One region of the Bacillus mesophilum genome, then DNA from elsewhere that is predicted to be linked to it. Evidence: riboswitches for the same ligand, from Rfam matches in the RefSeq annotation. Region 1 holds a riboswitch; each other region holds the start of a gene.
What was found. A riboswitch is a leader RNA that binds a small molecule or an ion and turns the genes downstream of it on or off. The one in region 1 is predicted to bind preQ1.

Region 1 (3,283 bases):
AATGCGGCTTTTTAATTTCGAGCAGCAGGTCTTTCGCACGGTCACTTGTATTTTGCATGTCGATCTTGATCCAATAATCCAAATCGGCAATATCCCCATCGATATCCGCCTGACTGAAGGAAACAAATTGATCCTGCCTTTCGAGGATTTGATCTGGAGTCAGATCGTTTGAATCAACATACACAAGTATTTGGGAGGTCATATCCTTTTCCGTAAAATCATTGCTCACGTTCACTGGGTTTGCTTTGGCATAAGAAGCTGAAATAGGAAAGAACAGTGTAAAAAGGACGATGAGAACAAAGTAGTGATATTTTTTGAAAACTGGTTTCATTGAATAGACTCCCGTTTCATGAAATATTGGTATCATTATAACATGATAGTGTAAAATTTTAGCATATTATTTTAGGAGGAGTATTATGAAAACAGAAACGTATGATCAGCTTTTGCCATTATTAAAAACAGGAGATTTAATATTATTCAGCGGAAAATATGAGATGAGCAAGTTAGTAGAAAAACTGGAGCACAGCAAATGGTCACATGTGGGGATGGTGCTGCGTCCTGATCCAGATGGTGAGGTATTTTTCTTTGAATCAACAGCTCTCATCAATCTTGAGGATGAATGGTTTCATGATCACGAAACAGGGCCAAAGGTTGTCAAACTGCTGGATCGGCTGAAAACGTACGGCCAGGATGTTGAACCATACGTTGCGCCGGAATATGCCCTGCGCACCTTAAAAATGAAAAACAAATTGGATGATCAAAAGCTCTATGACTATATCAAAAGAGTACATGGAATCCCGAACCCTAGTGAATGGCCAATGATTGAAGAAGTAATTGAAGGCAGAATGTTTCATATTACTTCAAAAAGGAATGATTATACCTGCAGCAAACTGATCGCAGAAACCTACCAAACATTGGGGATCGCGTCGTTTTCTATACCATTGAACGGGCTGATGCCTAAAGATTTTTCTTCAGCAGGACATATAAAAATAAAAGCTGGAGAGTTAGAAGAAGAGATTTTGATTCAGTTAGAGGAAGAGGTTGTTTCTTGAAATTGTCATTGACAGATCTCTGTCCTTTACGATATTATTAATCTCAATTGCATAACCCGATCGGGAGAGGTTCCTAGCTTAAACCCTCTATAAAAAACTATGGATTGCTGTGTCCATGTGGTCACAGCTTTTTATTTTTTTGATAGAAAGATTGTCTAGGCCTCTTTTGTGGAGTTTTCTTAACTTCGCATGGGAGGTCTTTTTTCGTTCGGTTATCATATAAAACTGTAGCATCAGGAGGAGTATACATGAGAATTTTATTGTATTTATTATCTATTGTTATTGCCAATGTTGTAACGGCTAAATTTGCACCATTGGCTGTAGGGATTTTTATGATCCCAATGGGTACGCTGTTTATTGGAGCAACCTTTATTTTCCGTGATCTTGTCCAAAATAAATATGGAAGATCAAAGACGTACTTATTTATTTTTACAGCACTGATCCTGTCTGGAATCGTGTCATTCCTGCTTGGAGATACATTGATGATTGTGGTAGCATCTGCTATTTCGTTCTTAATTGCGGAAACAGCTGATACCGAAATTTATACGCGTTTAAAGCTTCCATTTGCATGGCGTGTTTTCTATAGCGGCATCGTCGGCGGCTTGCTGGATTCAGTAGTGTTTGTTGTAATCGGCTTAAGTCCGTTAGGTGCAAACATGCTCCCATGGGAAGCGGTGCCGGCAGCGATCGTTGGTCAAATATTGGCGAAAACGATTATTCAGATGATTGCAGCGATCATTATTCATCGTATTCATACTGGAAAAGAAAATAAGATGGCTTTTTAAGTTTCAGAGGAATCTATTGATCAAAATAGGTTCCTTTTTTGTGGATGCATTATGCTGTTGTCGCACAGCAGAGTCGATGCTATGCTTTTAGTAAAAAAGGAGTTTCATTTATGCCTTTGGAAATCGTTCGCCAGGATCTTACAGTCATGAAGGTTGATGCCATCGTCAATGCCGCCAATACAAAATTGCAAATGGGCGGAGGAGTTTGCGGTGCCATATTTCAAGCAGCCGGTGTTGAGGAGCTAACAGAAGCTTGCGGCAAAATCGGGGGATGTGCAGTCGGTGAAGCCGTGATAACAGATGGATTTAAGCTGCCTTCCAAATATATTATCCATACACCTGGTCCCATTTGGAAGGGCGGTACACAGCAGGAAGCAAATTTGCTGCGGAATTCTTATAAGCATTCATTAGAACTGGCACATACATATCAATGTGAGTCCATTGCATTTCCACTGATTTCAACAGGAATATACGGATTTCCTAAAGAAGAGGCTCTGCAAATTGCCATTTCGGCCATCAGCACCTTTTTAATGCAGCATGAAATGCATGTTTATTTAGTTGTTTTTGATCAGCAAACGTTTGGTCTGAGCCAGAAGCTATTTCATTCCATTCAGGAATATATTGATGAGCACTATGTGGAGGAAGCCAGTGCTTTATATGGTCGGGGCAGAGAGGCACGTTTTGTAACGGAACAACTTAGAGAGCATGAATATGTTAAGAAAAGTGAAGATATTGAAGAAAGCAGTTTAATGAAATTAATGGATGAACTCGATGAATCGTTTTCGGCACGCCTGCTTCGCCTCATTGACGAAAGAGAAATGAGCGATGTGGAGGCTTATAAAAGAGCGAATATAGATCGCCGTCTGTTTTCAAAAATTCGCAAGGAAGAGAGCTATAATCCGAAAAAGAAAACTGCTATCGCCTTTGCGATCGCTCTGGAGCTGGATGAAGATGAAACAAATGAACTGCTGTCAGCGGCAGGCTATACATTGTCGCACAGCAGTAAATTTGATGTGATCGTAAAATTCTTTATTACTCAGCAGAAGTATGATATCCATGAAATCAATGAAGCATTATTTCGGTTTGATCAGCCATTGCTTGGAGCTTAGAAAATGTCGCTTTTGAAGCGACCAATGTTTTTTGAAAACTTGATATCCTTCCATTATAGATAAGGAGGGTATTAAACATGAAAAACAAAGTAACTGAAGTAGTATTTATTTTAGACAAAAGCGGATCAATGGCCGGGCTCGAGGCAGACACGATTGGCGGCTATAATTCTATGCTGAAAAAGCAGAAAAAAGCTGAAGGAGTGGCGTTTGTAACCACCGTTTTATTCAACCATGGGTATGAATTATTACATGACCGCATTTCTGTAAAAGAAATAAAAGCTCTAACTGAAAGCGATTATGAAGTAAGCGGGACGACCGCTTTAATTGACGCTATCGG
Region 2 (3,283 bases), on a different contig from region 1:
AGTGAAAAAATAGCAGAGGAGTGATTTGTTGCGGTTTATTGCACAGCATCCGTATATAAAAGTCAGCAGGCAGATCAAATGGACTGAGCAGAAAATCATTGAAGAAGAACTTTCGCTTATACTATATGAAGATCGCATCGAAACACAATTTCATGTTCATTATATAAGAGACGTATGGGATGTTTCCTATAAAAGTACCAGCGCAGGCACTGGGCTGCTTTATTTACATACCAGGAGCGGTGTAAATGCTTTTTATGTGAAACAAAATCCTTCACAGTTTATTGACCACTTTATAAAAATAAAAGCAAGCTTGTAGAAATTTTTCAATAGCTAAAAAGTCCAAATAAAAAGGTGCATTCCGCGAATGGGAATGCACCTTTTTTGGTCCGTAAAACGGACATTCAAGGTACGTTTACTGAGGCCGTCCGATTTTAAGTATATCGGTTAAAGACGAGAGTGCCTATCGAGCGCTCTGCAAACCCTCCTTGATCCAAAGCAATGCCAACACTAGAATCTGAAGTCGCTGTTATGTTCTTCAAGGTGAACCAGTCCCTTCTGCAAGTGGTAATGGCCTTGCATTATTTGTTTACCACGATAGGAAGAGTTAAAACATTTCTCAACAAAAATATTATTGTTTGTCCATGATTTCTATTATTTTTGCAAGGGGTGCATGATTTTCAGGTGATTCGTCAATGTGGTTCCAAAGGACTTTTCCTGAACTAGAATAAATCCAAGTTCCCCCTTGAACATAAACATCTTGTGTCTTCATTGACTCCATAACGAACTTTTTTTGCTTTTCGTCTTCTGGGACAAATCCTTTCACTTTTCCGGTAACAAAACCGAAGGCAGCTTTGGAGAGCAGCTTCCATTTTGGCATTGTCTTATGTCCCATTCCTTTGTAGGCTCCTCTTGCAGGATCTCCTAAAATCGGAAAGGGATAAGGACCAAACTCTTCTAAGAACATGTTGATAAAGCTGCCTTTAGAAGGTGCAATCACAATCAGCTGATAGCCGCGCTTTGAAAATTCATCATAATGCTCACGCAACTGCGTGAGATACTGCCTGCAGACAGGTCAGCCAAGATGGCGTACAAACACCACAACACTTGGTTTTCCTTGAATCAATGCTTTTAGAGAGAGCTTTTCTTCAGAATCTGTTCTTTCAAGCAGAAAATTCATGAAAATACCACCTTTCGAATCGATTAGTCTATCATAACGTTATTATTAGATATTTTGAAGTAATTGACACACTATAGAAAGTTTTTTATAGTTATATTGGTATTTTAAAATATGTGTTTCACGCAAAATGAGAGAGGTTCATAGCACTTACCCTCTATAAAAAACTATGGAACGGATGAATTGCATTCAGCCATGTCCATGGAGGGCATGGTTTTTTTATATTCAATTCCCTCATTCCAGCATGAAATGCAATCCAAGGAGGCACTAGCATGACAGGAAGAAAAGATGAAGAATTAGAAGGGGTAACCCTGCTGGGAAATCAAGGGACACAATATCTATTTGAGTATTCCCCAGATATCTTAGAAAGCTTTGATAATAAGCATCCAAACCGTGATTATTTTGTAAAATTCAATTGTCCAGAGTTTACGAGTTTATGCCCTAAAACAGGACAGCCAGACTTCGCGACGATTTATATCAGTTATATACCAGATCAAAAAATGGTGGAAAGCAAATCGCTTAAATTGTATTTGTTCAGCTTCCGCAATCACGGAGATTTCCATGAAGACTGCATGAATATCATTATGAATGACTTAATTGAACTAATGGACCCGCGCTATATCGAGGTATGGGGCAAGTTCACACCTAGAGGCGGCATTTCCATTGATCCTTACACAAACTATGGAAAACCAGGCACAAAATACGAAAAAATGGCTGAGTTCAGATTAATGAATCATGATCTATATCCTGAGACCATTGATAATCGTTAATCATAAAAGAGGCTGAAGATCCATATTTTAACCAATAATGCAACCAAACATTTAAGCAGATCATTTTTAGCTGTTAAATTTGTTTGGTTTTTTTTATGACTAAAGTGCTTCATCTTTGTGTAAAAGTATGTATTCTCTTTGAGATGGTTTTGTTATTTAGGATAATGTACATTCATTTTACCTATAAATACTACAAATTTATAATTCTTTTGTAATCTTTGTAATAAATGGGTTTGTGAATTGATTGTCCATTTGTTAAACTGATAATTGGTTAAATCTCTGTGAATGTATAATTATGAGATTACTAAAATGAATGCTTTATTAGGAGATTATCATGAAAAAATTTTATATAACGGTTTGTTTATTATTGTTGACGGCTTGTTCGTATGACACAATCGCGTCAATTAAATCGGAGACACTTTCTGAAACGAAAGAAGCAAAAGATGCAGCTATAGAGGAAAAGGCAGAACCAGCGGTAATTGCGGAAGGTAAAGAAAAGATGGATACGGTTACTCTTAAAGAGGAATCTCTGTTCAAATTCGAAGTTAAAGATGGCAGCTATGATTATAACGTGTTCGTATACGCTAAAAATGCTGAAAAAAAGGATGTTTTCTACTCTGGCCATTATGCATTTTACCTGGCTGAAAAAGATTCAACGGTAGCTTATAAACAAAATGTTTTAAAAGATGAAGAAATACTAACTTTTAAAACAGGGAATGATGAGCAAATTTATCCTTTGAAACTTGGAAAGAAAACGATATTTGCTGTGGCTGAACAAATAGATCAGGTACATAGCCAATTTCTGTTTGCTGGAATTGACAATGGAGAATTAAAACTTATAAGCAATGGAGAAATTGAGTCTTTAAATGATATTACAATCAGAAACATTAACCAAAAATATCTTCAGACAATAAAGCGGGACAGTTCTTCAGATACCATATACTTTACAACATGGGGATTAAATGAAGAAACCCTAAAATTAGTTGAACAGGACCAAGAAACAATTACAGATGAAGAAAAAGTAGATTTCTGGCTGGAAAGTTTAAATGAAAAAAATGCATTTTATTATCCATTTAAAGATTTGGAGCTAAATGCAGATCTCTTGGCAAAAGCAAAGCAAGGCATTCCAGTTGGAAGCCCATACCCGCTTGGCACCAATATACAAGAAATAAAAAAGGCTGAACCATATTACATGCGGGAAGGCGTGAAAGAGGAAGGCCCGTATGTCATGTATCCTGAAATCACCTATTATTATAATGCTGAAGACAGTAAGGTGACAGCAGCTGAAATCCCTGGAGAACGTTTGAGAACATCCCTAACTGAGGCAGAAAAGATATTT
Region 3 (3,283 bases), on a different contig from region 1:
ATGGACAGAACATTCCGTATGGTCCCAAAGCTATATTGTAAGCGAAATGGAGAACTTGGATGATCGTGATGCTGTCCTAAATAGATTGCTGAAAAACCAGGAGGATATTGGTGTATCACTATCACCTTACCTGGGTAAAAAAGGAACGGCAGAAGTAACCGCTCTCTTAAAGGATCATATTTTACTGGCTGGAAAAATGACAAAGGCAGCAAAGAATGGTGAGAAGGAGACGATTGCTCAAGAACGGAAAAAGTGGTATGAAAATGCGAACGAATTGGCTGCAGTTCTAAGTGAAGCCAACCCCAGCTGGCAGGAAAAGACCCTTAAAAATATGCTGCACATTCATTTAGAACATATGGAAAATTATATTTCAGCTAGAATCATTCGAGATTGGGAAGCAGAAATTACAGCTGCTGATGAAAGTCTGATTCATATGCAAAAACTCGCTGACTATTTGGCTGAGAAAAATTAGGTTGACAAAAAGTACGATCCTTAATATGATAAGAATATAATTAAATATGTTCGGATATCCCTAAAGGGGAGTAGCTTTAACAGCAAAGTCGTCATTTCGGAGCTTTTCGCTCTCGGCTTTGTTGGCAGTGTGAACACTGTTAGCAAGACCTTTACCTATTCACGGTAGAGGTCTTTATTATTTTTGTTGACCTTTACCAAAATGGTAAAGGTTTTTTTATTGCCATTTTACATATAGGACGGCCGAGCATATGGAATAATACGATTAAAGGAGGAAAAAGAAATGGAATTATCATTATTATTAGAGTATGGATGGGTGTTATTAGTTCTGATTGCACTAGAAGGACTGTTGGCAGCTGATAATGCGCTCGTTCTTGCGATCATGGTAAAGCATTTACCAGAAGAAGAGAGAAGGAGAGCCTTGTTTTACGGGTTGGCGGGAGCATTTGTTTTCCGATTTGGTTCCTTATTTGCAATTTCATTCCTGGTAGATGTGTGGCAGGTTCAGGCAATCGGTGCGATCTATTTATTATTCATCGCGCTTAATCACATATACCGAAAGCTTGTAGTGAAAAAAGCAGAGGATTCGGGGACAGAGCGTCCCAAGAAAAAATCTGGTTTTTGGATGACTGTATTTAAAGTAGAGCTGGCAGATATCGCATTTGCAGTTGACTCCATCTTAGCAGCAGTTGCATTAGCAGTAGCACTCCCAGATTCAGGACTGCCGAATATCGGCGGACTTGATGGAGGAAAGTTTTTAGTTATATTTGCTGGAGGACTAATTGGACTTGTTATAATGCGTTTTGCAGCCAACTTCTTTGTCGGACTTCTTGAAAGAAGACCAGGGCTTGAAATTGCTGCCTTTATGATTGTCGGCTGGGTGGGGGTTAAGCTGCTTGTTTATACAATGTCACATCCAGCATTGGCATTCCTTCCAGAAGCATTTGCAAAGTCCACTGAATGGAAATCAATCTTCTACATCGTCTTAATTCTTATCGCAGCAGGCGGATGGTTCCTTTCAAAAGATAAAGCTGTGCAAAGTGGTGAAGTGAAACATTAATCGTATTTGACCATAAAAAGAAGCTTGCCTCCCAACATATGGGCACAAGCTTCTTTTTTAGTGTTTGATTATAATGCTTTAGCCAAATTAATACGCTTATTTAAAGCATACATAACTGGAATTCCTGCCAATAAAACAATAAATTCCCCGGCAGCTGTTGTGTAGTACGTTTCTAAAAATGGCAATCCAAACGCCAGTTTCAGTTCTAATGCAATCAGCCACATCATCAGCGTAAAGACAATCGTGTTAATTGCTAATCGTGCCCAAATATTTTTAACATATTTACAAATAAATATTGTAATCAGCAAAGATAATAAGGAATGACCGGTACCAAAAATAAGGTCATAGCCTTTCATTGGAGAAAACAATAAATTGGTTAAAAATACGCCTAATACGATGCCGTAAAGGTATTTTTTATTAAAGACAATCAGGTGGTTAAACAACTCCGATACACGGAACTGAACAGCTGTAAAGCCGAATGGCTGAATAAGCATGGTAACAGCAATATAAAGGGCAGCAATAATGCCGTTAAGGACAAGGTTTTTACTATTCATTTTATTTCTCTCTCCTTAGTTTTTTATCGTGGGAGGTTCTCGAACCACGTCAGACATACTTACAAATGATAGTCTATGGATATAGGCAAGTCAATAAGAAAAGAATTCAATTGCAGGAGAGATCAGGTAATGTAACCATGAAAAAGGGAAATGAACCAAATTAAAAACCGCAGGCATATGCCTGCGGTGTATCAATTAGTGGCGTTTCATATAGTCAAATAACACATGGACCACTTCATAGCCTTGGTAAGCAAAGATGCTTCCTGCTGTAAGTGAAAATAATCCAATCATTAGAAAACGAAATAACATCATAATTCCTCCTCGAATTTTTATTAAATGCTTTATTAAAATCAAGGAGTAACAGAAATTGAATTTGCCTGATAAAAATATGGTGTCATAAATATCTTTATTCTCGTATTCTTTGAGAAATGCAGACATATAGCTGCTGCCGCAGTTGTCATGAGTACAATAATCGCTGCAGAATCAAATAAAAGCGACGGTACTTTTTTCACTTCATCCTTTTCTCCAGCATGGTCATGTATACCAATGGATCCAACTGTTAGGACATCGTCAGCTCCAGTGAAGGACTGTGCCATATTGTTTGGAAAGCCAATGAGAAGATAAGACAAAAAGATGAACAGTAAACCAATGGATATGATTTTTTTATGTTGATTCATCTTTAATCCTCCCTCTCTAAAAAGTGTTCTTATCATAACAATATTTTTTATGTTAGTAAATAAAAAGATTTCACCAAAATGACCTAATATTTGCAGAGTGAAAGACTAATCAAATGTTTGATTAATAGGTATGTTCGTATTATACAGCATGTAATATAGATCTGCATGAAAAGAATAGCTGTTTTTTTATTTTGAAGAAATTCTACTTAATAACGCACTTCTTACATTATTTTTGTTATCATATGGTAAAGAAGGATAAAAAATGAGGTGGAGAAATGATGACGACAGGTACCATTGCTGTCATAATGGTGTTTTCAATTCCGATTATTGCGATTTTGGCAGACCACTTCCAAAAACAAACAAAGCTAAAGCATAAAGTTGTAAAAGACCAATTGGAACTGGAAAAGCTAAAACATGAAAACTTCATGCTGGAAACGGAAAAAATGAGGCAAGAGCTGGAAATACAATTAAAGTTGGATGAAATAAAAACCAAAAAAGAAATTCTATAATAGGGCTCTGAA

Region 2: linked by a shared signal. The riboswitch ahead of queF (preQ(1) synthase) and the one ahead of F7732_RS15555 (VUT family protein) in region 1 are both predicted to bind preQ1.
Region 3: linked by a shared signal. The riboswitch ahead of F7732_RS14060 (QueT transporter family protein) and the one ahead of F7732_RS15555 (VUT family protein) in region 1 are both predicted to bind preQ1.

Annotation. Positions count from the first base shown of each region.
Region 1 covers NZ_WBOT01000005.1:28,126-31,408, reverse strand. The annotation lists gene F7732_RS15565 (diguanylate cyclase) at 1-331, opposite strand, end outside; gene F7732_RS15560 (C40 family peptidase) at 417-1,052, shown strand; PreQ1 riboswitch class I at 1,113-1,159, shown strand; gene F7732_RS15555 (VUT family protein) at 1,301-1,837, shown strand; gene F7732_RS15550 (macro domain-containing protein) at 1,948-2,946, shown strand; gene F7732_RS15545 (vWA domain-containing protein) at 3,024-3,283, shown strand, end outside.
Region 2 covers NZ_WBOT01000004.1:297,679-300,961, forward strand. The annotation lists gene F7732_RS14590 (hypothetical protein) at 29-316, shown strand; partial or broken gene F7732_RS14595 (peroxiredoxin-like family protein) at 629-1,060, opposite strand; PreQ1 riboswitch class I at 1,305-1,351, shown strand; gene queF (preQ(1) synthase) at 1,447-1,944, shown strand; gene F7732_RS14605 (hypothetical protein) at 2,279-3,283, shown strand, end outside.
Region 3 covers NZ_WBOT01000004.1:191,559-194,841, forward strand. The annotation lists gene F7732_RS14050 (glycosyltransferase) at 1-472, shown strand, start outside; gene F7732_RS14055 (TerC family protein) at 755-1,531, shown strand; gene F7732_RS14060 (QueT transporter family protein) at 1,600-2,085, opposite strand; PreQ1 riboswitch class I at 2,095-2,139, opposite strand; gene F7732_RS14065 (hypothetical protein) at 2,436-2,762, opposite strand; gene F7732_RS14070 (hypothetical protein) at 3,041-3,271, shown strand.